Regions from separate parts of the Dysgonomonas sp. ZJ709 genome, predicted to be linked through region 2. Evidence: riboswitches for the same ligand, from Rfam matches in the RefSeq annotation. Region 2 holds a riboswitch; each other region holds the start of a gene.
What was found. A riboswitch is a leader RNA that binds a small molecule or an ion and turns the genes downstream of it on or off. The one in region 2 is predicted to bind cobalamin.
Positions count from the first base shown of each region.

Region 1 (11,172 bases), on a different contig from region 2:
GTGGTGCAGCCGGAGCTGTTATCGGAAATAAGATGGACAAGCAAAAAGCCGAACTTGAAAAAATAGAAGGTGCTCAGGTTGAGTCTATCAATGAAGGACAAGCAATTAAAGTTACATTCGAATCGGGTATCCTATTTGCTACAAACTCTAGCACATTGAACCCATCGTCTCAAACAGCCCTTGCAAATTTTGCAGCATCATTAAAGAATAACCCTGATACAGATGTTAAGATTTATGGACATACAGATAGCTCCGGTAACGATGCTATAAATAACCCATTGTCTGAAAAACGTGCGCAATCGGTTTATAACTTTTTACAATCAAAAGGTGTAAACGGTGCTCGTATGGAATCGCAAGGATTTGGTTCTTCTCAACCAGTTGCTGATAACAGCACTACAACAGGTAGAGCTCAAAATCGTCGTGTGGAAATTTTAATTTTACCTAACGAAAAGATGATTCAAGACGCACATGAAGGTAAATAATATAACCTTGGTTTAGATTATATAAAAAGCCCCGATAGAATTTTCTATCGGGGCTTTTTATTTTTGAATATAGACGTTACTTTTCTATTCTATATTTTGTGTTCTTTGTGATAAGAAATAAAAGCGATATGCGCATGCTTTTTATTCAATAAGTTTTATATCCAACTCGCGTTCAATAATACTCTTCTTAAATCGATCGAAATACTTCGTCCAACAAAAGCAATCAATAATTTTTATGATAATGCACCTCAATTGACGATATTGAAGTGGCTTTTTTACGGTTCTGAAAATACATTTACGGTCTTGATGCATTTCCATTTGTAACCCAATATGTTAATCCTATACCTTTGTAAAAAAGTAAAATTGCACTTTATTTATATTTTGAAGGTGTAGACTTTATTGATGTTCAATAGCGATAAAACTCAAAAACTATGGAAAAGAAAGTATATTTAATCCTATTAGCGGTATTTCTACTTAATTACACGCTTTCAGGACAAGTAACTATCGGTAGCGGATTTGGTCCTGTGCAAGCTGCTCTTTTGCAAATTAAAGATCAAGAGCCAAAAGCAGATAACATCACTTCGCAAACAGGAGGGATTGTATTGCCTCGTGTGAAATTGCTTAACGCATCCACGCTCGAACCATTCATTTCTACGGGCGATACTGAATGGATCAATGCTTCTACATCGAGGGTGAAAGAATTACATACAGGTCTAATGGTATATAACCTTAACACAGCAGCTCCTTTTAAACAAGGTATCTATATTTGGGATGGAACTATTTGGAAGTACTATACGACAAGTAGCGATATGCAAGTACTCTCCTCAGGCAGTGGTACTACTTTAAATAGTGGTAAAGTCGATCTTGGAGGAGATTTGACCGTCAATACCACCGTCAATCTCAACAGCAAAACACTAGGTTTTACAAATGGTAGTATCGGTATTGGCACAGAAACGCCCGATGCCAGTGCAGCATTGGAAATCAATGCAGCCAACAAGGGTTTTCTTCCGCCCCGAGTGACACTTACAGCTACCAATAGTACTTCGCCGATTACGTCTCCGGCAGTCGGATTAATTGTTTATAATACGACAAATGAGTCAAGCGGAGCAACAGCCGTATACGCCAATAATTTATATACTTGGGACGGGACAAAATGGAGTCAATTAATCAATCAATCCACTTTTGACAATACATTGCAATCTTCATTAAATAATCTCGGGGTACCCAGACCTGCCGTATTTCAGCTACAGTCAAATATTCCAAATTTTTTAAGCACAGTGATCGTCGGCGCAAGTACTAAAGTTCCGATGGCGATGTTAGTAAACAATCTGTTAGACGATATTTCCTTCAACCCTGGTACTAATACTGTGACTTTCAAAAGAGGAGGACTGTATACAATGACTCTTGTGTACGAAGCCGAACACAATGGCTCTGGATGCACTCTAGCTTCATATATAGTCGATTTTCCCGATATGAATGGGGCTAGAGGAGATGCACCAGTCAAATATACCCGTATCCACTCAACGGCAGCTTTTACTCAAGGAGCTTTATCAAATCATGGAGGAACGATAACTTGTACGGCTTTTATTCCAACCGGTAGGACTTGGCCAATACAACTAGGCAGAGGGCAGTCGGGTAATTGTACAGCTCTGGGTTGCACTTTAATTGGGAGAAGCACCCATTTCGTAATTACCAAAGTAGGAGATCTGCCTCCAGCTGGTGTTAATTAAAAAATCAGATATCGTTAGTGTCATCATCGGATAGGTACAGATGAAATGTATCGGAGTTTGAAGTTTTATTTTTTACCTATAAAGTCGTCTGTCTTTTTTATTGCTAAACCAATTGTTTTAGATAAAATACTCATACTATCGGCCGACCTTAATTTATAAAACTACGTTGTGTTGGAATGAGGCCAAAAGTTCGACTTTTGACCTCATTCATTTTTATAAGAGGGCACAACTTTTTCTCTCTTTCATCCCAACTTGTAGAAAGGATATCTTATCGAACTCTTTCTATTTTATATGTAGATCTTCTGCTCCTGTAATTTCTGTCGATATTTCTCCTGTCCATCCTGCTTCCTGGTTGATTGCAGTATATACTTTAATGAAATCGATGCCGGGAAGATTTACCTTTTCGCCTTTTGTATTCACTGCCCAATCTATATCGATAGCAGAAGCATCATTGTCATTCGGGTGGTTATCTGCATAACCCCAATCGTAGGCATACGATACCCAATATGTGCCATCTCCACTTTCGTCGACAGCATTATCTGCTAAACGGGTGCCCTTGAACGTAATTTCATCTTCGGTAATCCATTCAGGGAAATAACTTTGAGAGTGATTCAAGTCTTTTATCTTGTAACCCGAACCACCTTTGTTGTCGGTCCATCTGATATATTTGTTACTGGGTGCATTCTCTTCGGATCTGTAATAAGTTATTTCGTAATCTTTTATCGTGGCAGATTTACTATATTCACTTCCTGCTATTTCATACCATTCGTTATCATCTGGTTTCCCATTTTTATTCAGATCGTATGCAACCATAATTATACCCGGCTCGCAGCTTCCACCTTTTCTCTGATCGTTAGGGTTTGGGTTTGTAGCAGAATAAATGGCGTTGCCTTTCACTCTGAAATCTTTTTTCCCTTGTACGTTCTGGATTGTATGGTCGAATCCGAAAACAATGTATCCGCCAAATCCGCCGAGGCTCACTATTCCGCCATTAATTCCGATGATTTCTTTTTCTGCTTTAGCTATCATCCTTTCTTTCGTATCTCCGTTTTCATATCTGGGAGCTTCATTTACAAACTGACCAATGGCCGGCATAAAATCGTAAACTTTAGTTATATAAGGGCTGTATGTGATGATCTCTTCGCCACCATCATTATCATCAGAAGAGCATGCTGCAAATCCGAAAACAAAACCAGTTATTAGAAATGCCTTTAAGGCTAATCGAAAATTTCTCTTTTTCATTATCATGGATATTTTAGTAATATTATAGTTGATTGTTATCTATTTTTAGGGACAAATGCAATATGCGCCGGAATGTTTCCTGCTTGGGTTTTCCACTTTAGTTTACCTTCGGGTGTGAAACAATATATGTATCCTGTAACTACGAAGTTCTGTACATCAGTCAGATATATTTCTTTTGTGTCAGGATTAATGCCTAATCCATAAGGCAGCATAATTTGTCTTTCAGAGCCATCGGAAATAAAGTTGTTGGAAACAATCTTCTTATATCGGGTGTCCAGAATACTGTAAGTCGCATTCTTGTTATCCGGAGCATTAAAGAAATAGAGAGAGTCGCCCGATAAACGCATATTGGTGACTGGTATATCCAATTCATCTGTAACAGCATCGGTTTTACTATCTATCACATAGAGTTTGGATGGAATAGTCGAAAGATTGCCCCGCGAATTTACATATATATAGCCTCGTTTGTCTATTACCATGCGATGGAGATTAATACCTACATCTATCTTCTTTATCTCCTCAAAAGTATTGAGATCTATTACTGATACAGTCTTATCATAGTTTGGAGCACGATAGCCACCCGAATTCGCTACATATAGTTTGCCATTATGAACTACCATCTCTTCGGGTTGATAACCTACATTTACCTTACGTGTAAGAGTGAGTGTTGTAGTGTCTATCTCAGCAACAAAGCTTATTTGCGCATTTGGATCGACTGATATATTTGCAGCATACGAACTAACGTAGGCTTTCCCTGCGTGAAAAGCTAAATAACGACAGTTGGGAACAGTTATTTCGGTGATTCGTTTGGCAGATCTCGCATCCATTATTTCGATCTTGTTCGAATTGTTGATTACTGCATATAGTTTATTTCCATATACTTGCAGGTCGTTGCCTACATCACCCAATTCTTTGACTACACCCGGGTTGTTTTCTGAATATATGTCGCGATAATATAGTCCGGTCGGGTATTCGAAGTAATCGATTGTAGCTTTATTCATCCCCATATTTCCTTCGTTGAGGAGATAGAAGCCCATCATCTTACTATTGCTGACCGGTGGTGTTATCTGTTCTTGTTCCGACAGATAAACCATTTCGTCATCTCTGCACGAAGTTGATAGCAGGATACAGATAAAAGAAAAGATATATGCTATATTATAAAGCTGTTTCATATTTCGATACTTAAAATAAATCTGAAATTGCGGCCGGGCATCGGGAAATTTAATACTACGTCGTAGTATTGGTTCAATGCATTATTTACTTCTATGGAACTTTTTACTCTGTAACTTTTGAAATTGAATGTTTTCTGTACTGACATATCGTGGGTATACCATGGCTGTATATGATTGCGTTTAATGTTGTTTATTCCACCATCATAACGTTCACCTACGTATATAAAACTATAATTCATATTCCATGATTCATATCCTGCGTTAAGAATTGCCGAACCGCTATGCCATGGTGTATAGGGAATCTGGTCGCCATACGATGATAAACGAGGTTCGGTTTTTGTGAAATCCTGCGCCTTGGAATACGAGTAGGTGAGGTTTGTACTTAAACTTACTTTACCTATATGTCCTTGTAAATTGGCTACTACATCCAGACCTTTATTTTCTACTTTTCCCATATTGGTCATCATCCATCTGAAATTGCTGTTTGTGGGCGATGCGATGATTTTATTTTCGATATCGAGATAATAGGCATCCACTTGTAAAGTGAAAGCGTCCAGATTACTTTTTTTAAATTGTTTATTGTAACTGAATCCAATATTATATTGATTGGTGTATTCCGGCTTCAGATCGCTATAACCTATTTCGGCATAATATAAATCGTTGAAAGTCGGCATTCTGAATACACGTTTGTAGAATGCACGTAGATTGAAGTCATGCTTTTCGAAAGGCTTGTAGCCGACCACTATCGCAGGTGTTATTTCAGATTTATTGGGAGATGCCTTGCCGTTTCTTACAGATTCTTGCACAAATGAACCTAACAAACTGGCCTGTGCTTTTACCTTATTTACTTTTACCGAACTGGCTAAAGCAACAAGTGTTGTGGTGCGTTTCGGGTAAGCGAAATTATCGTAATTGCTCATCGTTGCGTTCAGTTTGTTCCATTGGAAATCTGTAGATAGGGATATATCCCACCACGAAGTCGGCGAATACATATTGATAGCCGACAAGTAAACCTCTTGCTGATAGTACGTATTATTGAACGATATTCTGTCATTGACAACCTCCCCCATAAACAAAGTGGTGTCGTTCGATAGATAATGTGTATAATCGTATGCAAACTTACCTTTGAGTTGGAATTTGTATTTAGGAGTGAAATCTTTGTTATAACTCGATTGGGCAAAGAAGTTTTTATCCCATAACCTGTCACCATTATAAAATACATTGTTGACTATTGCTCCGGGCAGTCCTCGTTCCGAATCATAATAGTATATTTTCGATTCCCAATAGCCATCGGCAACTACTCCATATAAGCCTCCTTCGATACGGAGAGCTTCTATGTCGCTATTCTTACGGGTGGCGGTTGTGTCGTAAGCAATAGACCCGTCTGTATTCACCCGTTTGTATCTGAATTTATACTTCCCATCCGATTTGATGTATTCTGAACTTAAATTCATACTCAATTTACTGCTGAGTTTCTGTTCCCAACGAACAGAGGGATTGATAAGTTGTATCGATCCGGCTTTATATCTTACGAGGAGATTTGTTTTCTTATCTTTTTCAAATTTCGGTTTTTTAGTTCGCAGATAGATAGATGCTGCCGACCCAAAGTCTCTTGCCGACTGAAATGTTTCGCTTTTTTGTCCGTTATACAGTGATAACTCTTCCATATCGTCGAGGGAGAAACGACCTAAATCGACTACTCCGTTTTGTGCATTGCCCAATTGTATTCCATCATAAAATACGCCGACATGATGCGTACCCATATTGCGTACATTGACTGTCTTGATACCACCTATACCACCATAATCTTTTATCTGTATACCTGCAAAATAGCGAAGCGCATCCGAGACGGTGTGGTTGCTTAGCTGTTGTAGCTTAGTACCTGATAATCGTTGTGTCGGAATCACTTCTTGAAAGGGTTTAGCAATGACGATGACTTCTTTCATCTGCTGTATGCTGTCTAACAGACCTTGTGCATAAAGGGATGTTGTGCAACAGTAAAGTAAACAGATGGATAGAAATCGTATTATGTTTTTAAACATTCGCTAGTTTGAATAATTGATCAAAATAGCTTTCTCTTGATGTGGATTGGAATAATTGCGCATGCAATATTTGCAGAAAAGAATCGTAAGTATCTTACTACTTCTGATAATATTCTCCAGCCTCATACCTCGAAAGCTTTAAATATAAATATTCTGGCAGGTCTTCTGACTTACTCTTGTTTTGAATATCCTTCCCATCTTATTAATTACGACAGTGGATTTTGTCCATTCAAAACATAGTAGAGCTTACAGCAGCGGGTCTGTTCAGGATTTTCACCTGATTCCCTTTTCATTACTTGTCCGATAAATACGGATTTGTAACACCAAAATGTTGGTACAAAGATAGGGTATTAAATCGATATGCGTTGGTAATTTAGAGAAAAATGCATTGAAGCCCACTACTACTCACCCTCAATTCGTTTTGATATATAGAAGATTATGTGAAAACATATTAGAATCCCCCACGGCATTGCTCGTAGAACAATATGAGATAGCAAATGTTGTAATATGTAGTGAATCTACGAATTTGTGATGTCTGGATACTTATACGGCAATTCCATAATATAAAGGGTGGCTTTGCTTATAATCGTTGTTTAAAGTTATAATATTTAACCCATATTTTATGTATGTCATAATTCCTCATATAGCAACAGAGAGTGTAACCAGCTCATCTAAATTCTGGATACTACAGTATCTCCATGATGCATTATCAGGTATTGGAGTCAGTATCAAAGTGTCTAATGTTATTGTTTTCACTGTTGCATTTATATCCCTAATCGTTATTATATGGTTATTGAACATTATAACCTCAAAGCTATCCTCTGTTTTTAGACGGAAAGAGGAGTCCAACATGAGATCCAAAATATACAATGTATTGGTTCAGAAGAAATTTTTTAACCGTCTGATTGTACTTGCTGCGATTATTGTTGTCTTTTTTAGTTCCGGAGTTCTATTTTCGGGATTCTCAGAAAGTTGGATGCGGTTTGAGTTTGCGATTTCTAAAATTGTAGTGGTATTCTGGGTCTTATTAGTATTATCTTCACTTTTGAATGCGTGGGAGTTATTCTTCAAGATTCACCCCAAGACACAGCAAACATCACTCAAGGGTTATATTCAAATTATTAAAATTATATTGGGGATTATAGGTGCAATTCTTATTGTCTCAATAATTGCAGATAAAAACCCATCGAATCTATTTGTTGGTTTTGGAGCTACAGCAGCTTTTATTTCATTGATTTTCAGAGATACAATTTTAGGCTTTGTAGCCTCCATACAGCTTTCGTTTCAGGATATGATACGCCTCGGAGATTGGATCGAGATGCCATCAAAGAATGCAGACGGAGTTATTGTAGATATAAATCTTAGTTCGGTAAAGGTGCAGAACTGGGATAACTCGGTTACTATGATACCTATTTACACGATGGTAACCGATTCATTCACAAACTGGCGTCGTATGGAGTTGGGACCGGGGAGACTTTTTGTCCGTTCATTTTATGTGAGTGTCGAGTCTGTAAAGCTCGTAAGTGACGACTTTCTTGCTATTCTGTCGGGTAATCCTGCTATGGCAAATAATTTTGAAGCAATTCTTTCTTTAGCTCGGGAAAGCTCATCGAGAGAAACCCTGACTAATTTAGCTTTATTCAGAGCTTATCTCGAGTTATTTCTGCGTAAGCATCCTCAAATTAATGATGAGCTAATGCTATTTGTCAGGTATATGAACGAAATTACAGCTAATGGTATTGGTATTGAAATTTATGCATTCTCTCGTCAAAAAACGGCTAGTGGCTATGATGTGATCCATCGTTCTGTAATGGAATATGTGATTTCCAGTGCTCCCTTATTTGATATTGTTCTTTTTCAAAATCCTTCAAGTAAAGATTTGCACCATATGAGAATTGATCCGAATCGGATAAATACATGAAGATATTATAAAAAAGGACTCAGATTTTATACCTGAGTCCTCTACTTTTTTATTTCTTTCGGAGTATCTACATTAATAGCGGGTGATAAGAGCTAACCCTTTAAACTTCTCTAATCCACCATCAGATATAAATACAGTATCACCTCCAAAATCGGCATTTATTTCTACCATTTCGTCAATAATATCATCAATTATACTTTCTCTGGAAGCATCACTAGTACTTACCGGATGTATTTTACCATCTATTATTTCGGCAGATTGGTAATACCCATTCTGAACAAATAAAGTTTTTCCCTTACCTTGTTCTATCGCACTCCATATATCGTTGATATCTACCAGAAATTTTCCCGTATTCAAAGCTTCTTTAAGTTCTGATAATCGTTTCTCATTGTTTTTATGTGTATATTCTTCTACAATATACTTATTCGCATCTATTATATGCTGGGCCGATTTGTCAAAGCTATCATTGTGTGTTCCGATAATAAATTCAGTATGTTCGGAAATATTCTTAAAGTAAGCCGTGTTTTTTTCGTCAGCCGATATAACTATAGGTAATGGATTCTCTCTCCATATTGCCCATAGAGCTTTATCTACTCTACTGAAAAATTCTTTCTGATAATTCCCGACTCTCGTTGCATTAGACCCTGCTGTGGCGTTTGTGGTAAACAACGAATAATTGATGATGGGGAATGGCCTACCCAGTTCTTCGGTTACTCTTCCGTTTGCTGCTTCTATCAGTCTGGCACGGTCTTGGCCCAATACTAAAGTGTAGTATGCCTGCTGGGTATGCAGTGACCTTATTAAATCTCTGGTAGCAAAAGACTCGTCTATAATCACCCGGTTGTTTACCGCAATAGGCAAACGAGTGTATTTTGCAATGTCTTCATTTACAAATAATACCAGACTCTCCGTGTTGTGGCGATGGTCTATTTCTTCTACCAGTTCTTTCAACTGGTCGATAATTTTTTTTGCTGCTTTTTTGTCGGGTTCAAGAGAAAGCCTATCAATAGCCTCTTTTTGTAAATTACTCAACAGAATTGCATCTTTTTGGCTATCCGGATGGGTGTGATGAGTATTTAAAATTATACTGACACACATTTTGCCTCTAAGATCTTTAATTTCTTTTAAAATGTTATTCATGGAAATTCTGGTTTAATAGTGAATATTAAATTATATATATGTTGTGATTGTAATAATTGAAGTGTCTTAATTAAAAACACCTTTATTGTGATTAAGTTTATCACGGGTGGATGTTCATTTCTATTTTATTGTTTTTTTAGATATTAAAAAAGAATATCTATGTATTGTGAAATTCATATTTTGGAAGTAATGGGGCTGATGAGAAGAATCAAATTTATTATTAATCGGATTCGACACCTTTGTTTGATGCTCAAATAGTATATTGTCATCAGGATGTTGTTTCCAAAAGATTTACAATTAAATAATTTGTTATATATCAGCGAAAGTGTACATTTGTGCCGCGATTTGTTGGATGGCTTATTAGCCTGTTATCAGCCATTTTACGACCAAGCTACAGCAAAATATAAAACATAAATAATGGAACTCAGAAAGCAATATATAGTTTACACCCCTTTCCTCTTTTTGTTGGCATTCGTTTTTATCCTTTTCAACTGCGATGTATCTTCTCCTTTAACATTTAAATATTTTGGAGACAGCTCTATATTTATGGCAATGGGTAAAATGTTTTTAGAAGGGAAAGTTCCATATGTTGATTTCTTCGATCATAAAGGCCCTTCTTTCATCTTGCTCGAAGCGTTCGGACAGATTTTAGCTCCCGGTAGACTGGGCATATTTCTACTCGAAGTGCTGAATTTATTTTTTGTACTCGTATTTATAAGTAAGATTGCTGGTTTACTGGTCGATAATAAACGGAAAATACTGTTGTGTTTGATCTTCCTTATTTTCTCATCTCGAATTATAAGCAGAGGGAATACGACAGAAGAATTTAGCTTAATCCCACTTTTTATCTCATTATTTCTTGTTTGCAAGTACTATTTTAAAACCAAAGAAATCTCGGTGATGGATGGCTTTTTATTGGGTATATGCTTTTCTTTTCTTTTTTGGATGCGCATGAATAATGCAGGAGCTATTGTTGCTATCTGCGTCTTTATATTTATTTCGACAATCATAGATCGGGACTACGTTTTTCTAAAGAAATTAATCTTGTTCTTCTGTTTAGGGCAATTGCCTCTGAGCCTTCTCTATATCGTCTATTTTAGTTATCACGGTGCGTTGTACGATTTGATGTATGCCAACTTTATATTTAATTTTAGATACGTAAATTCATTCTTGTCATTTGAAGGTGAAGCATTTTGGGTAAATGTAGTTGTATTGATAGTGCTCGTTATCGGTTCAATCCTACATTATCGGAAGGAGAAGGATTATAAAATTTTCATATTCACTACTCTTCTTTTCTTTTTTAGTTTCATTACTATAAATATTGGTTACGCTTTCACTCATTACTTCATACTTATTTGTCCAGCTTTTGTTTTCGGATGTTTACTTATCTTGAATTCTATTGATAACGATAAGTTGATTAAGGGAGGGTTGCTATTGGCTGCT
Region 1 is NZ_JAAKEM010000002.1:246,184-257,355, forward strand. It holds gene G7Y56_RS03300 (OmpA family protein) at 1-482, shown strand, start outside; gene G7Y56_RS03305 (hypothetical protein) at 914-2,212, shown strand; gene G7Y56_RS03310 (PKD domain-containing protein) at 2,495-3,454, opposite strand; gene G7Y56_RS03315 (DUF5074 domain-containing protein) at 3,490-4,626, opposite strand; gene G7Y56_RS03320 (TonB-dependent receptor domain-containing protein) at 4,623-6,668, opposite strand; cobalamin riboswitch at 6,806-7,011, opposite strand; gene G7Y56_RS03325 (mechanosensitive ion channel family protein) at 7,291-8,589, shown strand; gene G7Y56_RS03330 (hypothetical protein) at 8,662-9,729, opposite strand; gene G7Y56_RS03335 (hypothetical protein) at 10,147-11,172, shown strand, end outside.
Region 1: linked by a shared signal. The riboswitch ahead of G7Y56_RS03320 (TonB-dependent receptor domain-containing protein) and the one ahead of G7Y56_RS11765 (TonB-dependent receptor) in region 2 are both predicted to bind cobalamin.

Region 2 (11,172 bases):
ACGGTTATAAAATAGACGACACTGTATCTGAGATATTCTCCAAATACAGGAGAACCCACAACGAAGGCGTATTTGCAGCTTACACCGATAGTATACGTAAGGCTAGGAGCAATGCAATTATAACAGGGCTTCCCGATGCGTATGGTAGAGGACGTATTATCGGTGATTACCGCCGTGTGGCTCTCTATGGTGTTGATAGGCTATTGACAGAGCGTCAAATCAGATTTGAGGAATGTGATCCGACTGAAATGACTGACGACCTTATCCGTTTGCGCGAAGAATTGAGTTCACAAATAGAAGCACTCAAAGCTTTGAAGCGTATGGCTGCCTCTTATGGATTTGATATTTCCCAACCTGCCCGAACTGCTCAAGAAGCTATTCAATGGACATACTTCGGATATTTAGGTGCAATTAAAGACCAGAATGGCGCTGCAATGAGTTTGGGTAGGGTATCTACATTTCTGGATATCTATATAGAAAGAGATATTAAGAGTGGTATTCTTACAGAAGAACAAGCACAGGAGCTAATGGATCATTTCGTAATGAAACTGCGTATTGTCCGTTTCCTTCGCACCCCCGAATACGATGAATTATTCTCTGGCGATCCGGTTTGGGTAACAGAGTCGATAGGAGGGATGACAATGTCGGGTAAAAGCATGGTGACTAAAAACAGTTATCGCCTTCTACATACATTATATAATCTTGGACCTTCTCCCGAACCAAATCTCACTGTTCTTTGGAGTCAGGATTTACCCGAGACTTGGAAAAAATATTGTGCAAAGGTATCTATTGATACATCTTCGCTACAATATGAGAATGACGATTTGATGAGAGTGCAGCTCGGTGATGACTATGGTATTGCTTGTTGTGTTTCACCAATGGATATTGGTAAGCAAATGCAATTTTTCGGTGCAAGAGCCAATCTACCCAAAGCATTATTATACACTATTAATGGTGGCAAAGATGAGAAAACAAAAGTACAGGTAACCCCTGAGATATTTGAAAAAGTAACAGGTGATTATCTCGATTTTGATGAAGTATGGACAAAATTTGATAAGCTTCTCGACTGGCTTGCCGAAACCTATGTTAAAGCACTGAATATTATTCACTATATGCATGACAAATATTCTTATGAAGCTCTGGAAATGGCTCTGCACGATGTCGATGTTCGACGTACACAAGCTTTTGGTATTGCGGGAATCTCTATTGTAGCCGATTCTTTTGCTGCTATCAAATATGGAAAGGTGCGTGTGATACGTGACGAAAACGGTGATGCCGTCGATTATGTTGTAGAAGGTTCTTATGTTCCATTCGGCAACAACGATGATAATACAGACAAGTTTGCAGTAGATATTGTCGAACTGTTTATGAATAAGATTCGTACGCACAAGATGTACAAGAACGCTATTCCTACACAGTCGGTACTTACTATCACATCTAATGTAGTGTATGGCAAGAAAACAGGTAACACGCCTGACGGTCGCCGTTCGGGTGAACCATTTGGTCCGGGAGCCAATCCTATGCACGGACGTGATACGAGAGGTGCTATCGCTTCTTTATCATCCGTTGCTAAACTTCCGTTCGAGGATGCCAACGATGGTATTTCTTATACATTCGCTATTACACCCGGTACATTGGGTAAGAGTACCGAAGAAAGGAAATCGAATCTGGTAGGCTTGATGGATGGGTACTTCTTACAGACCGGGCAGCATTTGAATATAAATGTATTCGATCGTAATTTATTGATCGATGCAATGGATCATCCTGAGAAATACCCTCAATTAACAATACGAGTTTCGGGTTATGCTGTAAACTTTATCAAGCTAACAAGGGAGCAGCAGTTAGACGTTATCAACAGAACCATCACAGCATCGTTCTGATAATAAAAAAAAATTGAACAGAGAGGAACATATTATATGTCCTCTCTGTTTATTTATAAAAGATATGTAATGAAAGGCTATATTCATTCTTATGAATCCTTCGGAACAAAAGATGGTCCGGGCATCCGCTTTGTATTCTTCATGCAAGGCTGTCCTCTGCGTTGTCTTTATTGCCACAACCCGGACACTTGGAAGATGAATGATTATAAATATGAGATAAGTCCTGAAGATGCTTTTCAAGAAGTATCGAAAGTAAAAAGTTTTATAAAGAATGGCGGTGTAACAATATCGGGCGGAGAACCACTACTACAACCGGACTTTATACTGGAGTTTTTTGAATTATGCAAAAAACAAGGTATACATACAGCTATAGATACTTCTGGCTATCTGCTGAATGATAAGATAAAGGAAGTATTACAATATACAGACCTTGTTTTGCTTGATATAAAACACATAAATCCCGACAAGTATAATGATCTCACCGCAAGACCTCTTGAACCTACATTGAATTTCACAGAGTATTTGCATGAAATAAAAAAGCCTGTGTGGTTACGCTATGTGCTCGTTCCACAATTTACAGATGACGAGAAAGACCTTCACGATTGGGCTAAATATGTTTCTCAGTTCGACAATATAGAAAGAATAGATATACTCCCTTTTCACCAGATGGGTATTCACAAATGGGAACAAATAGGGAAACAATATCAATTGAAAGATATCCAATCGCCAACAAATGAAGAAATAAAACACGCAGAGGATATTTTCAAGTCGTACCATCTTCCTGTAAGCTAAATATAGAGTCTGACAAACAACTTGTTTGAAAAAGAAAGTGTAGTTTTACAGTTGGAAAAATAGTTAACTTATATAGATGAATATTCTAAAGAATTACGCTTTCACCATTTGCCTGATAGGAGGTATTTTAATAGGAGGTATCAGTGGTGTTATTTTCGGCGAAGGAGCAACAATAGTAAAACCTGTAGGGGATGTATTCCTTAACCTCATATTTGCACTTATTGTCCCATTAGTATTTTTCAGTGTATCGTCTGCCATTTGTAATATGAAGCAGTCGAACATGGTAGGGAAAGTGATACGTAATATTATTTTCGTATTTATGGCAACAGCTCTTGTAGCTGCTGTAGTCGCATATATTTTCACCCTATTCTACAATCCGCTGGAAGGAATAGATAAATCCGATTTCTTAGCAAATACCGTACACCAGCTACAAGTAAATCAACTGACATCGGGCGAGATATTCGTAAAAACATTTACCGTATCCGATTTCACTCATTTACTTACTAAAGCAAACCTTCTACCGCTTATTATATTCTCTATTCTTTTTGGAATGGCAACAGCTTTTTCGGGAGACAAGGGTAAACAGGTAGCCGATTTGCTGAATGCTGTGACCAATGTCATCTTAAAAATGATGAACATGATAATGTATGCCGCACCTATCGGCCTTGGCTGTTATTTTGCCAATACAGTAGGGAGGCTCGGCGAACAGATACTAAATGGTTATCTGCATGTTTTCCTTTTATATCTTATACTTACATGCATTATCTTTTTCGGTGTAAACTCAATTTATGTACTTCTGGCAGGGGGTAAAAAAGGATTTGTTTCATTTTGGAAAAATATGCTGACCCCTTCGTTGACAGCCATAGCAACATCATCGAGCGCCGCTTGTATACCTGTCAATATAGAAGCATCTAAACGGATGGGCGTTCCTGTTAATATAGCTGAGACAGTAATTCCATTAGGAACAAATATGCACAAAGACGGTTCGGTAATGTCAGCTATCATTAAGATTATTTTTCTACTTACTATCTTCGGACAGGAGTCTATGGTATCATCCAATATGTTTATGATAATAGGAGTAGCTTTGCTTGTCGGTGCTGTTGTTGGTGCTATCCCAAGTGGCGGAATGACAGGCGAGTTACTGATCTGCTCTATCTTCGGATTTTCACCCGAACTGGCAGGTACATTATTAATCATAGCCACTATTGTAGATATTCCTGCAACTTTACTCAATTCTACCGGAAACGTAGTATGTTCGTTATTAGTAACCCGCTTATCGGAGGGTAAAGATTGGGTTAAACAAATTGCTACTGAAAATGTTGATTAAAATAAAGATAACATAATATGAAAAAGTTTTTATTTAGCACTATCCTCTGCTCTCTATTCGCTAGCGGATCGATAAACGCACAGGAATCAAATGATGCTCTGAGCTTGAAAAAAATATTTCATGTAACAGATTCTGCTGCTACAAATCATCGAACATATCATGCCCCTTATATAGGCGTTTCGGCTAGTTACAGTAATAACAATGCTTCGCGGATTGCAACAGCTTATACAGAATCTATTGTAAAAGCAGGTGGTATTCCTATTATCATACCAGTAACAACAGATGCTGCTACACTATTAGATATCGTAAAACGTATCGATGGGCTTGTTCTTTCGGGTGGTGGTGATGTTAATCCTGCATATTACAACGAAGAACCTAATACAGAAACGTTAGATACAGATACTTTGCGAGATGAATATGAGCTGATGCTACTTAAATTTGCAACAGATCGTAATGTACCCGTGCTTGGCATTTGCCGTGGCGAACAATTAATCAATGTGGCATTCGGAGGTACACTCATTCAGGATATTCCTTCTCAGTACGAAAATAAGAGTATAAAACATTCACAAACCGAAGCTCGTGAAATAGGAACACATTATGTATCAGTCGCTCCCGGTTCGCAATTAGCTACTATTGTGGATGATAGAACAGAATTGTTTGTAAACTCGTTCCATCATCAGGCCGTAAAAGATGTAGCACCCGGATTTAAAGCCGTTGCAACCGCTACAGATGGTGTCATAGAAGGAATCGAAGCTTATCCCAACAGACCTATTTTAGCAATCCAATGGCATCCCGAAGCTCATGTAATGGGTGGCGATAAGACGATGCTCGAAATATTTAAATTTATGGTAAAAGAAGCTAATATTTATCGTCAGGCGAAAGAAATACATCAACGTATTCTATCTGTTGATACGCATACAGATACGCCTTTAGAATTTAAGAAAACGGGTTTTAATATTGCTAACAGAGATACTAATCAGGTAAACCTACCTAAAATGGAAGAAGGCAAACTGGATGGTGTCTATATGGCTGCTTATATAAGACAAGGTGAACGAGATAAAGCTTCTTCGCAAAAGGCTGTCGACTATATCACAGGCTTGATAGAAGGGGTACATAAGCAAGTGGGCATGAACAAAGATAAGTGTGATATTGCATACACAAAAGACGATCTTATCAGATTGAAAGGAGAAGGTAAGAAAGCTGTATTTATCGGTGTGGAGAATGGTTATGGCATAGGTAAAGATATTAGTAATCTGGCTCGCTACAAGAAAATGGGCGTCGGTTATATGACCTTGTGTCACAATAAGGACAATGATATTTGCGATACATCGAATGCTGCATCTACCCAAGAGTGGAAGGGGTTAAGTCCATTTGGTGAAGATGTGATACGCGAGATGAACAGCTTGGGAATGATTATCGATCTCTCTCATTCGGGAGAAAGCACTTTCTGGGATGTAATAAAACTATCTTCTCAGCCAGTTGTAGCAACTCATTCGTCGGCTCGGGCATTATGTAATAAAGACAGAAATCTGACTGACGATCAACTGCGTGCCATTGCTAAGAATGGTGGAGTAGTACAAGTTGCAATTGTAGACATGTTTGTAAATAAAGACCCTAAAAAAGCGAGTCTGACAGATGTTATCGATCACATCGACCATATCGCTAAAGTAGCAGGTATAGACCATGTAGGTATCGGCTCCGATTTCGATGGTGGTGGAGGCGTAATAGGCTGCTCAGGGGCGAACGATTTAATCAACATTACTGTAAAGCTAATAGAAAAAGGATATTCAGAAGACGATATAGCTAAAATATGGGGCGGTAATTACTTACGTGTTCTTGATAAAGTACAATCTTCAGCTACTAAGTAATCTGTATATAATTTATATAAAACATAAAGGCTGCATAGATCAATCTATGCAGCCTTTATTATATGTTATTACAGTTATATATTACAATGTTTTGACATTTAGATTTCTCCATAATACTTTTATACCGCCACCATCGTGAATCTGTAGGGCGATACGGCCTTGGCCTGCTCCAATCTTAGCATCATCGAAGTTAACCATCTCTTGGCCATTCAACCATGTTGTTACATTGTCTCCAACGGCTTTGATGCGAAGTGTATTCCATTCTCCTTCTTTGAGAATGGTTTCTTTTTCGTCTGGTATTTGGATTAACCAGCCTCGACCATAAGATTCATAGATGCCGCCTGTGTCGTGACCTTTTGGTGCTACTTCTACTTGCCATCCGTTTACTTTTACGTCTTCTTCGATGAATGATCGAATAAATACGCCTGAGTTTCCGTCTGCTTCTTGTTTGAATTCTACTGATAGGTCGAAGTCATCATAATACTCGCGGGTAGCCAGATAACCGTATTGTTTGTCGGGACCGCTCTCACATACTAATAATCCGTCTTTCACGTACCATAGTTCTGTGCCGTATTTTTCCCAGCCTTTGAGATCGACTCCATTAAAGAGTGATACTTCTTTCGATTTGCGTGGAAGTTCTTTTACTTTTATATTGCGGAAAGATGCCGGGTAACCATGGTCTTGTAAGCAGAATACGCCTTTTTTTGCTAAACCATATTCAGGAGCATGTGCCCATTTACCACTGTTTTTACGGTCGAACCAATCGTCTGTCCATGCTTCGAATTCTAATATTTTCACGCCGTTCAGCCAATGTTCCACATGACCGTTATCAAATATGATTTTCGAGTTATTCCATTCTCCGTAGGGATTTACTTTCATCAATGTTGTGTCTGGTAAATGCATGGCATAGTCTACGCCTAGTTTTTGCCAGTCTTCGAGTGGTTCGGGAAAGTTAGGGGTGTCTATCAGTTGGTATTCAGGTCCTGTGACATAAGGTACTGCAAATTGTGGACGCTCTACTACATGGTATAGCATACCGCTGTTTCCGCCTTTAGATAGCTTCCAGTCCCACGATAGTTCGAAATTTTCGTATTGTTTTTCACTGACGATGTAACCGCTGGCATCACTTCCGTCACCTTTGGCTTGGATGCAGCCGTCTACTACATGCCATGGTTCGGTTAGTACGGAGTCGTTGTAATCGCGCCAGCCGTCCATCGTCTTGCCATCGAATAATAAAACCCAACCGTCAGCTGCTTCTTCAGCGGTTAGGGTGTTGGGCTCAGTACTTGAGCAAGAACTGAATAGCATTAATGAGGCTGTCGCAGACATCATTATACTCTTGATAGTTAATTTCATGTTGTTATATTTAAGTTGATAATAGAGAAGAATTATTTTATGGTGTTTTTAATTATAGATTTAAATTGTAAATATATAAGAAAAATTACAATTTTAAAAATATTTATTTTAGTGATTAGAAATTATACGATATAGATTTAATTTATGATATTATAATAGACATCTATTTTCTTTAATATATGTTATAAAAAGTATAAAAATCCTACCTTTGCATCTGCTTAGGTGATACAAAAAGATATCCATCTTTTGTATTAAAAGGGAATTCGGTTAGAATCCGAAACAGTGCCCGCTACTGTGAAACTCTTGTTAAGTTTTGAGCAACCCTCTTGCCACTGTCAGAAACAGTGAACAGTAAACAGTAAACAACAATTTCGTTGATAACTGATGGCTGATGACTGATATGATGGGAAGGCGCTCAAAATGGAGTAAGTCAGGAAACCTGCCAGGCAAAATACATTAATTTATGTACTCTCGGGGTCAAGAGTATAAGTTATTAACATCTTATTCTATTTATTCTCAATGAAGAAGAAAGTATTTTTTACAGCATTGTTGTGCTGTTTTGTTAATGTTTTATGTGCACAAATCACATTAAAAGGGAGGGTAGTCGACGAAACTGACCGTCCAATTGCAAATGCTACAGTACGCCTCGAAAAAACGACAATTGGAACAGTTACCAATGCAAATGGTTTTTTCGAACTGAACAATGTCCCGAATGGGGACTACACTCTAAGAGCTAGTCGTATGGACTTCGAAGCTACTCGTCTAGATGTAAATGGCTCGAAAGAAGATATTGTACTTACATTAGTAAAATCATTTCTAAATCTCAATGAAGTTGTTGTTACAGGGACAGGAACACATCGCCGTTTGCAAGAATCGCCTGTTGCAATAGAAGTAATATCGCAGAAGGAATTAAGAAATGTGAATATTCCTACTTTTGAGAATGCAATGATTGCTCTTAATTCATCCTTTACATTCAGCCCAAATGCTATGGGTACATATATGCAGCTAAACGGTTTAAGCAATAGGTATATTCTTATATTGATAGATGGTAGAAGGCTTGCAGGTGATGTAAGTGGAAATATCGACCTCTCACGTATCAATATGAATAATGTGAAACGTATCGAAATACTTAAAGGTGCTGCATCGTCTCTTTATGGCTCGGAAGCCATAGCCGGTGTAGTAAACATTATTACCGACAAGCGTAAAGAGAAAATTTTCGCATCGAGTAATACACGTTATTCGGAATATGGACAGTTTACTCAAGGTATAAATGTAGATTTGAATCTGGGAATATTTTCATCTTCTACGGCATACCAACGGAATCAATCAGATGGATGGCAATTAAACTCGAAAACAGTAGACAGTAAAACAGGCGAACTCGTGGATACCGAAGCGCAAGCATCCATGCGCTTTTACTCCGATATATTAAGTCAGAAGCTTTCTGTTGCTCCAACAAAACAATTAAGCGTGTATGTGGAAGGTAGTCTTTATGATAAAAAATATATACGCGTACCAAGTGTATCAGCATATAATATGCTATACGAAGATTATTCGATCGGTTTGGGTGGTAAATATCTTCTCAAAAATGAAGGTGTTATCTCATTGGATTTGAATACAGACAACTTTGATTATTCGCAAGTATATATAGCTGATAATACGAAAACCGGAGTCGTAGCCGGAGATGAAGTATTTGTTCGTCGTCAAAAATACTATAATGCCAATCTGAAAGGTGTATTTAATGCCGGACAATATAATAAAATTTCAGTCGGTACCGAATATAGAATCGATTACCTGAAAAATGAAACTGATGTAAGAGACGGATCGAAAGATGTTTATACATCAGCTATCTATGCACAGGACGAAATAAGATTGCTGAATAATAAATTACAGTTTGTACCGGGTATCAGATATGTATATCACGAAACATTCAATAGTAAATTAACACCTAAATTGTCAGCAATGTATACGCTCGATAACGTAAATTTCAGGGCATCGTATGCAGCAGGATTCAGAGTTCCCGATTTAAAACAGCTTTACTATGAGTCATATGGCACAAAAGAAACTGTTACTGTAGGAAATCTGGACTTAAAACCTGAAACTTCGAACTATTACTCGATTGGTACCGAATATATCAGTGGTAAATTTACCGCATCGATAAACGGCTACATTAATGAAGTTAAAAACATTATTGAAAAAGAAAGTGTTACACCATTGCCCGAAGATGTAGAAAACGGTTTTCCTAAAAGAGACCAATATGTGAACAGGGATAAAGCACGTATCAGAGGATTCGATGTATCGTTCAACTATTACATTGGCGCAGGCCTTACAGCAGGTGGGGGATATGCTTATGTGAGAGCTAAGAATCTGGAAACAGGAGAAGATCTTCAACGTATAAGCCGTCATACAGGAAATGTAAATGTAAACTATGCTAAAGATTGGGGATTATTCAGATCAAACTTCAATTTTAACGGACGTCTGCAAAGTAAAAGATATTTTTCTAACGAATGGGCACGTACATATCAATTATGGAATTTATCGACAAACCATACATTCAAAAGTATGAATGGTGTTGTGCTTGAACCTGGCTTTGGTGTTGAGAACTTATTTAATTTTGTAGATGACAGACCTTATGGAAGTAGCTACGCTACACTATCTCCCGGGCGTACATTCTTTGTAAGTTTAGCAATAAAGTTTAGTAAGTAAAATATATACAAATAGAAAAAGAGACTGAATGCATTATTCAGTCTCTTTTCTTTTTATATAAAAAATCTTTCCATCGCTCCTCCACATCTCCTTGCTGATTCATCTCGAAGCGTGCCATAACAAAAAATAAATCAGATAAGCGATTTACAAATTGTAATATAACAGGAGATACTTCATCTGTTTTATTCAGTGTCCACAACCTGCGTTCTGCCCGGCGGGCAATGGTTCGCGCTAATTGCAGATGTGCAGAAACCAAATTGCCACCCGGAAGAATAAAGTGAGAATTTTGACCCATTTTATTCGTCAGGTTATCGATTTGCCCCTCACATAGCGTAACTAAATTATCAGACAGTTTATTCGGATTCTTTTCGCGTATATCGGAAGGTGTTGCCACATGCGACATAACAACCATCATTTCAGATTGTATAAGAAATAATAATTGCTGCCATTCATGTTCATCAGACAGATAAGCACGTACAACACCTATCATGCTGTTCAGTTCGTCGAGGCAACCGTTTGCTTCAATACGTATATCATCTTTATCCACACGCAGACCACCGTGTATTCCTGTTTTGCCCTTATCTCCACCTCGTGTATATATTCTCATAACAATATTTTGTTTATTCAAAAAGACTCAATAAATCCAGTTGTGCCCAATAAATATGGGTATAACCTGCAATCAGATTTTTGTAACGAAATAATTTGGCATCCACTTCTATGCCTTTTGCATTATATATTTTAGCAATAGAAATAGAATTTTCAGCATTTGCTATTTTAGAATAATGAAACTCGTGTCCTTTAATATTCTGCCCATTGTAACTGAGACTACGGTAACCCAACTTTAGCCTCATTTGTTGCATAGTAGCATTTTGTTTCAAAACATCTACCATTGGATAAACATTTCCATCCTTATCTGTAATAGATGAGCACAAATACATCATACCACCACATTCAGCTAATAGCTTACCTCCATTTTCAATGTAATTTCTGATACTCTCGTGCATCGATTTATTTTCACTCAATGCTGATAGATGTAATTCGGGATATCCACCGGGAAGATAAATAAAGTCTGCTTTCGGTAGTTCCTTATCCCACAGAGGACTAAAAAAAGTGACATCTCCTAATTCTTTCAAATACTCTATATTTTCGTAATAGAAGAAATTGAATGCTTCGTCATAAGCAACAGCATTTTTTAAGTTTTTATTTGTTATCTTTTTATCCGCTAGGGAAACAACAGGTCTCTCTT
Region 2 is NZ_JAAKEM010000016.1:24,777-35,948, reverse strand. It holds gene pflB (formate C-acetyltransferase) at 1-1,880, shown strand, start outside; gene pflA (pyruvate formate-lyase-activating protein) at 1,950-2,672, shown strand; gene G7Y56_RS11780 (dicarboxylate/amino acid:cation symporter) at 2,749-3,999, shown strand; gene G7Y56_RS11775 (gamma-glutamyl-gamma-aminobutyrate hydrolase family protein) at 4,017-5,867, shown strand; gene G7Y56_RS11770 (DUF1080 domain-containing protein) at 5,949-7,223, opposite strand; cobalamin riboswitch at 7,427-7,685, shown strand; gene G7Y56_RS11765 (TonB-dependent receptor) at 7,743-9,926, shown strand; gene G7Y56_RS11760 (cob(I)yrinic acid a,c-diamide adenosyltransferase) at 9,964-10,533, opposite strand; gene G7Y56_RS11755 (cobyrinate a,c-diamide synthase) at 10,547-11,172, opposite strand, start outside.

Region 3 (11,172 bases), on a different contig from region 2:
CGATCAGCAAATAACCAGTATGAGTGACGGTATTACCCGTAATGTCAGCGGGGTAACCCGTCTTGAGCACTGGGGCGATTCATATACGCGCGTAAACATGCGTGGTAGCCGTGCTGCTGCGTTTCGCGAAGGTATGAATGTTACTTCCAACTGGGGGCCTCTAACGGAGGATATGAGCTTTGTAGAACGTATCGAATTTGTAAAAGGACCAGCCGGCTTTATGATGTCGAACGGTGAACCTAGTGGTATTTATAATGTGGTAATGAAGAAACCCACAGGACAGAGAAGAGGACAAGCTTCGTTTATGTTCGGTAGCAACGATCTGTATCGTGCTACATTAGACCTAGATGGTGTAATGGATAAAGAAGGTAAACTATTATATCGTTTAAACCTGATGGGACAAACGATGAATTCGATCAGACAATATGAATTCAATAAGAGATATAGTGTTGCTCCGGTTATTACATACGATATAGATGATAAAACGAAGTTGACAGCAGAATACGCTTACCAATACATGGAGTCTTCTAATACAGGATCGTTTTACAGTTTCTCTCCGAATGGATATGCCGATCTTCCATACGATTACTCAATATTAGAGCCAGGGCTAGAACCCACAGTTATAAAGGATCATAGTCTTATCCTTAATCTTCAACATGAGTTGAGTAAAAACTGGAAGTTGACCGCTCAGGCTGCATACTTCAATTATAATAAAGAGGGTAGTTCTATGTGGTATGGATCTGTGGCAAGCAATGGTGATATGATCAGAACCGTAAGTATAGGTGATGCTATTAATGAGATGAAGTTTGGTCAGGTCTTCGTAAATGGAGAAGTGAAAACGGGAGCCGTCAACCATCGTATATTAGGAGGTTTGGATATTGGTGATAAACATTTTTGGGGAGACTGGAGCCAAACTCATGCATTGGATTCAGTTGGTACATATAATATTTATGACACAAATCGTAAATCGGGTAATCCATATTGGGGATATCCTCAATTCGACAGAACCCGAAGTATGAAAGAGAGAGCTAATACTACTCAAATTTCGCAATCGTATACAGGATTGTATGTGCAAGACGAATTAGGTTTCTTTGACGAAAGACTAAGATTAACTCTTGCCGGTCGTTATACATTTGTGAAAGATGATTCGTATGGAACTACTGTGACTGATGAGAAACATTTCTCACCCCGTGTCGGTCTTAGTTTCTCTATGGATAAAAACTCGTCAGTGTATGCTCTTTTCGATCAAACTTTCAGTCCGCAAATGGGATTGCTTCGTGGCGGAGATAAAGTGAAACCGATAACCGGTAGTAATTGGGAATTAGGTTTGAAACGTATGTGGTTTGGTGGTCGATGGAATACAAGTCTTTCGGTATATCAAATAATGAAAAATAATGAAACAACTTCTGACCCTGATAACAAAGGAGATGAAACTTACCTTATTCAAGTTGGTCAATCGAAAGCTCAAGGGGTAGAATTCGACATGATGGGTGAAATCGTTAAGGGGTTGAGCGTTGTTGCTAACTATGCTTATACCGATTATAAAGTGACAAAATCGATAAACGAAAAACGACCTGTTGGTATGCGTTTACCAGGACATGCTAAGCATCTTTTCAATATATGGTTGAAATATCAGTTTTCAGAAGGTATTCTTAAAGGCTTCAATATTGGTGGAGGTCAAACCTCGATGCTCGATCGTAGTACATGGGGAGGGCTTGTCGATGGCAAGTCGGGTTTACCTGATTATTATAAGTTTGATGCGGTTGCAGGTTGGCGCAAAGGAAATTTGATAATAGGATTGAATGTATTTAATGTCTTCGATAGATATTTATACAGTGGTTCTGTGTCGGGTAATGTATATTATTGGCAGTCCGAGCCTAAACGTAACTTCAGAATGGGTATTACCTATAATTTCTGATCGTTGAAATGAAAAAACTATCATTTAGAAAAATAGCTTACTGGTTGCATCTTTGGCTCGGGGCACTTTCGTCACTTGTAATATTCATTGTAGCTGTCACAGGATGTATTTACGTTTTTCAATTAGAATTACGAAGCATTTTTCAACAATCGCAATATGTGGAGATACAAGATAGACCGTTTTTGTCACCCTCGGAGCTAAAAGAAAAAGCTAACCAGTATGTATATGCAGTGGCGGCCGATAGCGCCAATGTTATCTATGGCGTAGCCTATGGCAAGAGGGATAAGGCTGCCACGCTTGCGTATAATCATTACGAGGATGGATATACAATATTAATGTTGAATCCTTACTCGGGAGATTACATTTATAAGCAGACATTGAAAGGCGATTTTTTCAGAATCATTCTTGCAGGACATCGTAGTCTGTGGTTGCCTTACGATATTGGACGTCCTATTGTAGGCTGGTCGGTTCTGGTATTTGTTATTGTAACTATTTCGGGAATCGTACTTTGGATACCTAAAAGATGGAATAGAAAATCGTTGAAATCTATTCTTACGATCAAGCGGAAATCAAATTCATATAAGCTCAATTACGATTTGCATAAAGTTATAGGATTCTATGTGGCACTGATCGCCCTTATAATATCTATAACCGGTCTGACATGGAGCTTCAAATGGTTCGCAAATTCTTATTATACTGTTATCTCGGGTGGAGAAGAACTGAAACAATGGAAACCGGCTTTGTCTGATACGACATTGACAGCCTCGACTCTCAACTTGGATGATCGACTATGGGATCAGGTGAAGCAAGAGTATCCGATAGGAGAGCAAGGTACATTTATGTTCGATTTCCCTAACAAGAAAGCGGATGCTTATCGCATTTGCTTCAATCCGGCGAATGATGATACATATTACAAAAGACATTTTCGTTTCTTCGATCAGAACACGCTGGAAGAACTCGAAGGTGGTGGTATCTATGGCACTGCTTACGAAGATTCGTCTGCCGGTGATAAGCTTTATCGTATGACCTACGATATTCATGTTGGAGCTATTGGCGGACTACCGGGTAAGATAGTCGTTTTTCTTGCAAGCTTAGGTATTGCCAGTTTGCCGGTCACCGGATACATCATTTGGCATAAGAAAAGAAAGAAATCAAAGAAGGGGAAGAAATAGATATATAAACTTTCTACCGATAAAAAGCAGATATAATTAATATGAATTATATTTGCTTTTTCTTTTATACGAAAATATCTACACATAGCTTGAAAACAATAAGATGGAAAAACTTAGATATCTGAAACTAGATGCTTTTATTGCCGGAGAGTCTAATGGGAATCCTGCTGCATGCATATATCTTGAAAAGGATCAGATTTTATCTGAATCTGATATGCAGAATATAGCTAAGGAGCATAAAGGCTTTGTGTCCGAAGTTATTTACTGTGCTATGGTTGATAGCTCTTCGTGTAATTTGAGATATTACTCGTCGGAATGCGAAGTCGATTTTTGCGGACATGGTACAATTGCGTGTATGTACCATTTATTAAAAACGGATGAACAGCTCAAACAACTACCCGAAATAAAAATAAATACAAAAAAAGGCAGTTTAGTAGTTTATAACGAGCTTCAATCTTTAGATGCAGTTTTCATAACAGCTCCAAACCCCGAGTATTTATCGGTGACAGTTGCAGCAGAAGAAATCTCCGAGAATTTAGGTGTTATACAAAATATGCTTGATAAGCAATATCCTATTAATTTTATTAATGCCGGCTTAAGAACTCTTATAATACCGATTACCAATCTGGATAATATATTAGCCTTAAATCCAGATGAAGAAACATTGAAAGCTTTCTGTATAACAAATGAGATTGACATTATACTTGTTTTTACTACAGATGTAACTAATGAGAATAATAAGATAAGAACTCGTGTGTTTGCTCCTAAATTTGGTTATCTGGAAGATGTAGCCACAGGATCGGGCAATTCTGCTATGGGTTACTATATGCTTAAGCATAATCTATGGAACAGAGAACCTATTTCTATTGAACAAAACGGAGAACAAAACGCTTATAATGTAGTTAAATTAAAAATGAGTGAAAGAAAAGTTCTTTTTGGAGGCAGTGCTTCTGTGAAAATAGAAGGAACTTATTTTCTTAATACAAGTGATAAGTAAAATAAATACGTAGTGAATAAATCGACTAAGATAAATTTTATTCTACCATTCAAACCTCGCCGTCCGGCAGGTGGATTTCGGGTAATGTATGAATATGCCAACCGATTAGCAAAGAAAGGATATTCGGTTCATCTTACATATCCTATCCGTACACAGTATATGGAATATCGTTTGCCTTATGTCGCTCGTTATATTCTGTCTAAGGTAGAAGGCTTTCGTAATGACAAGTGGTTTAATTTCGATCCGTCTATTACGATGTCTTATGTTCCCCAAGTAGATGACAGATATGTAGTAGATGCAGATGTTGTAATTGCTACATGGTGGTCTACTGTCTTAGAAATGGGTAGGCTAGGTGCGGCGAAAGGTAAAAAGATAAATCTTATTCAAGGTTTTGAAAACTGGACAGGGCATGAAGACCTATTATATGCTTCGTACGATATGCCTGATACAACAAATGTTGTTGTAGCCTCTTACCTTAAAGAGATTGTAGAGCAGCATACATCTAAGCCTGTTGCATTAATATATAATGCTGTCAATAATAAAGAGTTTTTTGTAAAAGATAAAATAGAAGAGCGAACGCTTGCAACAGTTGCGATGACCTATTCTATACAAGAAATAAAAGGGTCTGAATATGGTCTGAAAGCATTAATGCTTGTGAAAGAAAAATATCCTGAGTTGCAAGCCTATCTATTCGGTGTGTGCCCTCAGCCGGAAGGTTTGCCCGACTGGATCAAGTTTTATCGTGCGCCAGATAATCTTTGCGATATATATAATCGTAATGCGATATTTCTTTCTAATAGTTTTACCGAAGGTTTCCCACTTACACCTGCCGAAGCTTTATTCTGTGGATGTGCATTAATTTGTACCGATATAGCCGGACATCGTGAATTTGCTATTGATGGAGAAACGGCTTTACTTGTTGAGGTGAAAAATGCAGAGCAGATGGCTGAAAGAATTTGTTATTTGATCGATAATAATGAAGAGCGCATCTCATTGGCGCATAGGGGTAATAATTACATTCAACGTTTTAGTTGGGAAAGTGCCATTGAGAAGATGGAAAATTTAATTAAACAGATTGTATAATATATTGAAGATTGTAAATATTTTGCACATTTACTTGTTATCTCTTAAATAATATATATTTTTGTAAACGTATTTGGTTTGGATAATTCATTTCGGATTATCTGATTAAAAGGGAATCAGGTGAAAATCCTGAACAGACCCGCTACTGTAAGTTCTAACGAACAACATTTTGACATTACCCTCGCCACTGTTAGAAACAGTAAGCAGTGAACAGTAAACAACAATTTGGTTGATAACTGATGACTGACAACTGATATGATGGGAAGGCCGTTCAAAATGAGAACAAGTCAGGAGACCTGCCAGACAAAATAAATATTCAGACTTTCGAGGAATAAAGTCTTGAGATCAAATGCACATGGTTGCACGTTTGTATTTATACATTTTGATTATCATTTCATTTCTTCTGTTAAGACTATTCAACTTTAGTCTGGATTAGTATTATACTAAATAAACTGATAATTATAATGAAAAGAAAGTACTTAGGTTTAGTGGCATTTTTTGCTTTGACTTTTACATTCGCATCATGTTCTGATGACGACGATGTAACAAATTCTGATGAAACGGTTGTAATAGAAAATGATAAAGCTCCGGCTACTATGGCTGCCGATGGTTTTTATATTTTGAATGAGGGTAATTTTACTACAGATAATGCCAGTTTAAGTTTCTTCAATAATGACGGAGCTATATCTTATCGCGCGTATGCTGCTGCAAATTCGGGAGAGACTCTAGGTAAAACAGGGCAATTTGCAACAATTTATGGTGATAATGTTTATATAGTATCGTTTGGCGGAAATAGGCTTGTAGTAGCAGATGCTAAAACATTGAAGAAGAAGGCGGCTATTGAAAATATTGCAGGGAGCGACAATGCGGCACGCTCTTTTGTAGGGGTGAATAGTAAGAAAGGCTATATATCTACTAATAGTGGAATTAGCCTCTTTGATATTGAGCAGTTGAAAGTAGGTACAACTATTGCTGGTATTTCCGGCGAAGTTGTTAATATGTGTCTTGCAGGTAAATATGTATTTGCAGCTGTTATCTCGGAAGGTATTTATGTTATAGATACTTCAACTGATAAAGTAGAAAAAGTTATAAAAGACAATACAATAAATTCAGTTGCACAAAGCAAGGACGGAAATATTTGGGCTGGTGCTACCAGTAAACTGATTAAGATAAATCCATATACATTTGAAGCAACGACAGAAGTTTCGTTTTCAGATACCCATATCGAATATTCTTGGAATGTAGGGAGTTTTTGTGCCAGTACTCAACAAAATGTTTTGTATTGGAAAGATGGGAATAAAGTTGCTAAATATGATATAAATAGTAAATCGCTTAATTCAGCATTTTATACGCTGGGTAAGCATGATAATGGTGACCAGCTTCTTTTTTATGGTGCAGGATTAAGAGTAGATCCTTTAACCGACAATATAGTTTTGTCAATGACAACAGGTGTATGGGGTAATGATATAAATGTAGTACAGTTATTGACACCTCAAGGAGCATTGAGTAAAACGATAAACGTAAAAGGAGGTGCAGATAATACCGATTACTATTGGTTTCCGGCTATGCCATTCTTTAAAGACGTAAACGCTCCTGCTATATTGACTAATCAAATCGTGTTGAAGCCTAACGAAGAAAAGACAATTGATCTGAATGAAGTAATTATAGATGCCGATAACGCATCATCATCTATAATTAAGAGTCTGCTTACTTCGTCTGCTGAGGGTGATATTGCTCAATATGAATTGCAAAAAAATATGCTGACCCTGAAATCTTCGGCTAAGACCGGAAAGATGGTTATTAAACTACAAGCAAATTCAAATGGCAAGATCGTAGAAAAAGATATAAGAATAGATGTCAGAAATTGACGCTTGTTTTATTTGTGTATAGGTAAAAGAGAGAGGCTGTTCGTGGTGGAACAGCCTCTCTTGATTTAAGCCCTTTTCGGATTCACTACTTTACTTAATTTATTTAGATCATATCAGTGCTTCTCTTGATGAAATTGTTCAGAGCTTCACCTTTCAGCATGCCATTCGATAATAGAGCCAAATCGATAAGTTGACGTACGGTTTTGCTTTCAGCTGCATAAGCCGTTACAGCATCTTTTTCTTTGCCCTCTACATCTGCCATAACCTTTTTGATCAGTGGATGTTCGGTATTCAATACCAAATTGTAATTATTAGGCATTTCACCATAGAACGACATTCCGGTTTGCATAGCAGACATCTCTCTCATACGACGCATAAACTCGTTTTGAGTGATTTGTATTGGCTGCGCTTTTTCACCTAATGCTTTATAATCGATTGTAAACTCTGTTTTCTCAATTTTAGGAAGTTGAGAAGTGAATGTTTCGCTCAATTCTTCTTTTTGTTTATCGGTGAGATTAACCTCTACTGCGTCTTCCTTTGCAATAAGATTGTCAGCTGTATCGCTATCTACACGCACGAAGCGGCTTTTCTCGAATTTTTGTTCAAGTAGTCCGGCCATGTGTACATCTAGCTGCCCATCGAATAAAATTACATCATATCCCTTTTCGGTAGCATTGTTAATATAGGTATATTGCTCGTCTTTATTACTTGCATACAAATATATCAGATTACCTTCTTTATCTGTTTGATCGGCAGATATAAGTGTCTTATATTCTTCGAACGTAAATGCTTTTCCATCTGTATTTTTTAGTAGACAGAATTTTTGAGCACGATCGTAGAATTTCTCGTCAGTCAGCATGCCATATTCGATAAATACTTTCAAGCTATCCCATTTTGCTTCAAATTGGGTGCGATCGTTTTTGAATATTTCCTCTAATCTGTCAGCTACCTTCTTTGTGATGTGATTAGATATCTTTTTCACATTCTGATCGCTTTGCAGATATGAACGGGATACATTCAACGGAATATCCGGAGAATCGATAACACCATGCATCAGTGTTAAGAACTCAGGAACGATTCCTTCTACCGAATCGGTTACGAATACCTGATTGCTGTATAATTGTATCTTATTTTTGTTGAGATCTACATTGCTCTTTATTTGAGGAAAATATAAGATACCTGTCAGTTTGAACGGATAATCGACATTCAGGTGAATCCAGAACATCGGTTCGTCAGACATCGGGTATAGATCCTGATAGAATTTTTTATAATCTTCGTCTTTCAGGTCTGCAGGTTTACGTGTCCAGATTGGATTCGTGTCATTGATTATGTTGTCTTCTTCGGTTTCTACCGATTTGCCATCTTTCCATTCTGTTTTTTTACCAAAAGCAACAGGTATAGGTAAGAAGTGACAATATTTCTTTAATAAACGACTGATTTCACCTTCTTCAAGAAAGTTCTTGTTCTCATCATCTATATATAAGATAATGTCGGTACCTCTTTCAGCTTTTTCTACATTCTCCAATGTATATTCAGGAGAACCGTCGCAGCTCCATTTAACAGCCTGAGAATCTTCCCTGAATGATTTAGTAACGATTTCTACCTTTTGTGATACCATAAATGAAGAATAGAAACCTAACCCGAAGTGTCCGATGATAGAATTCGCGTCATTTTTATATTTATCGAGAAACTCATTTGCAGAAGAGAAAGCTATCTGATTGATATATTTTTCAATTTCTTCGGCATTCATTCCTATACCTTTATCCGATATAGTGAGTGTACCTTTCTCTTTATCAATGCTTACACGTACAGTGATATCTCCAAGTTCTCCTTTGAATTCGCCCAAAGAAGAGTATGTTTTTAGCTTTTGTGTAGCATCTACTGCATTCGATACTAATTCACGAAGAAATATTTCGTGATCGCTATACAAGAATTTCTTTATGATGGGGAAAATATTATCGGTTGTAACCCCAATTTTGCCTTTTTGTTCCATAATGATATTTTAAGTTATTAGTTATATTATTTTGATTCTATTAAAGCAAATAAGATGCCAGACAGATCGGACGTGTCATATTGTCTTGTTAGATCCTTAATGTTCTTAAAATGAATAAATTATTGAGGGCTTAAATTGTTAAAAATAGGCTTATTTTGGCTGATAGATTTTTTTTATGTCATATTTAACATGTTTTCTGCATGTGTTAAATATCTATTAATCAATACATTAATTTGTAGCTATTAGTTGTTTTGACAATTGTTTCTTAAAAAAACTATATTTATTTCATTTTAACTAAAAAAACTCGTTACATTTGCTTTATAATTAATAAGAAATAAAGATTCTTATGACTTGAAAACTAATGGATTATTTATCACGCTAAATACTGAAATTATGAACACAACTAATCACAAAAATAATAAAGAGTTTGAAGATAAATTAGTCGATCTTCAAAACAATATGATGAATTTTGCATTAACTCTTACATCTAACAGAGAGGAAGCAAAAGATTTGCTACAAGAAACAACACTAAGAGCGCTTGATAATAAAGAGAAATATTATGAAAACGTAAATTTCAAAGGTTGGGTGTTTACTATTATGCACAATATATTTGTGAATAACTATCGTCGTGTGGTTCGTAGCCAAACAATGATAGACCAAACCGAAAACCTGTACCATTTGAATATGCCTCAGGATTCAGGCTTTGATACTCCTGATGGTGCTTATACAGTGGCTGAGATTACAAAAGTGATCAATAGTTTCTCTGACGAGTACAAGGTGCCTTTTACAATGCATGTTTCAGGGTATAAATATGAAGAGATTGCTCAAAATCTTGTTTTACCTATCGGTACAGTAAAAAGTCGTATTTTCTTTGCAAGAAAAAGACTGCAAGAATTGTTGAAAGATTACAGATATCAAGATAAAGACTAACTTCCGATATAAGTTCGCAAAAGGGTCTGCAATACAATATTGCAGACCCTTTTTATTTTGAGAAATAAACCTCTTTTAATAAATAAAACAAATGTTATATCACGTTTATTTATTAAGTTTGTACAAGAAATTATAAATAATCACGATTTTAATTAAGTTTATATGCACAATTGGTTTGAATGTAAGGTGAGTTACGAAAAAATGCTCGAAAATGGAATGCAAAAGAAAGTAACAGAACCTTATTTGGTTGATGCCTTATCTTTCACTGAAGCAGAAGCACGCATTACAGAAGAAATAAGACCATATATAACAGGCGAATTTACAATAGCAGATATAAAAAGAGCAAAGCTGTCGGAGTTGTTTTTTAATGATAATGGAGATCGCTTTTTTAAAGCTAAAGTTTTCTTTATCACACTGGATGAAAAAAGTGGATCAGAAAAGAAAACTGCAGTGCAAATGTTGGCACAGGCCTCTGACCTTAAGGAAGCTCTTCGAGTAGTTGAAAAAGGTATGGAGGGAACGATGGCCGATTATACTATTGGATCGCTAGCCGAAACATTGATAATGGATGTTTTCCCATATTCGGAAGATGCCAAAAGGAAAATTATATTGACTTAAGTTTAGTATTTGGTAGATGAGTGTTGCTGAAAATATAATAAAAATAAAAAAAGACTTACCAGCTAATGTAAAGCTTGTTGCTGTATCTAAATTTCACCCGGCAGATACTGTCCGCGAAGCTTATGATACAGGGCATCGTATTTTCGGCGAAAGCCGAATGCAAGAACTGAGTGAGAAGCATCAGCAACTGCCCGACGATATAGAGTGGCACTTCATAGGCCATTTACAGACAAATAAAGTAAAAGCTATAATTCCATACACTCATGCAATACACAGTGTAGATAGCTGGAAGCTATTCGCCGAGATAGAAAAGCAGGCTGCAGCATTTGAGAAACCTATATGCTGTTTACTGGAAGTGCATATTGCAAAGGAGGATAGTAAATATGGTTTTTCTTTCAACGATTGTCGGCAATTTATGGAGCAAGGCGAGTGGAAGAAGTACAAATATGCTTATATTGGTGGTTTGATGGCAATGGCTACTAATACTGAAGACGAAACTCTGATACGAAAGGAGTTTAAAAACCTAAAATCTTTCTTTGATGAACTGAAGGCTAACTATTTTTCAGAGGATGATTCGTTCTCCGAAATATCAA
Region 3 is NZ_JAAKEM010000009.1:98,554-109,725, reverse strand. It holds gene G7Y56_RS08515 (TonB-dependent siderophore receptor) at 1-1,918, shown strand, start outside; gene G7Y56_RS08510 (PepSY domain-containing protein) at 1,927-3,090, shown strand; gene G7Y56_RS08505 (PhzF family phenazine biosynthesis protein) at 3,194-4,087, shown strand; gene G7Y56_RS08500 (glycosyltransferase family 4 protein) at 4,100-5,170, shown strand; cobalamin riboswitch at 5,228-5,489, shown strand; gene G7Y56_RS08495 (DUF5074 domain-containing protein) at 5,635-7,038, shown strand; gene htpG (molecular chaperone HtpG) at 7,142-9,031, opposite strand; gene G7Y56_RS08485 (RNA polymerase sigma factor) at 9,425-9,961, shown strand; gene G7Y56_RS08480 (DUF4494 domain-containing protein) at 10,124-10,579, shown strand; gene G7Y56_RS08475 (YggS family pyridoxal phosphate-dependent enzyme) at 10,596-11,172, shown strand, end outside.
Region 3: linked by a shared signal. The riboswitch ahead of G7Y56_RS08495 (DUF5074 domain-containing protein) and the one ahead of G7Y56_RS11765 (TonB-dependent receptor) in region 2 are both predicted to bind cobalamin.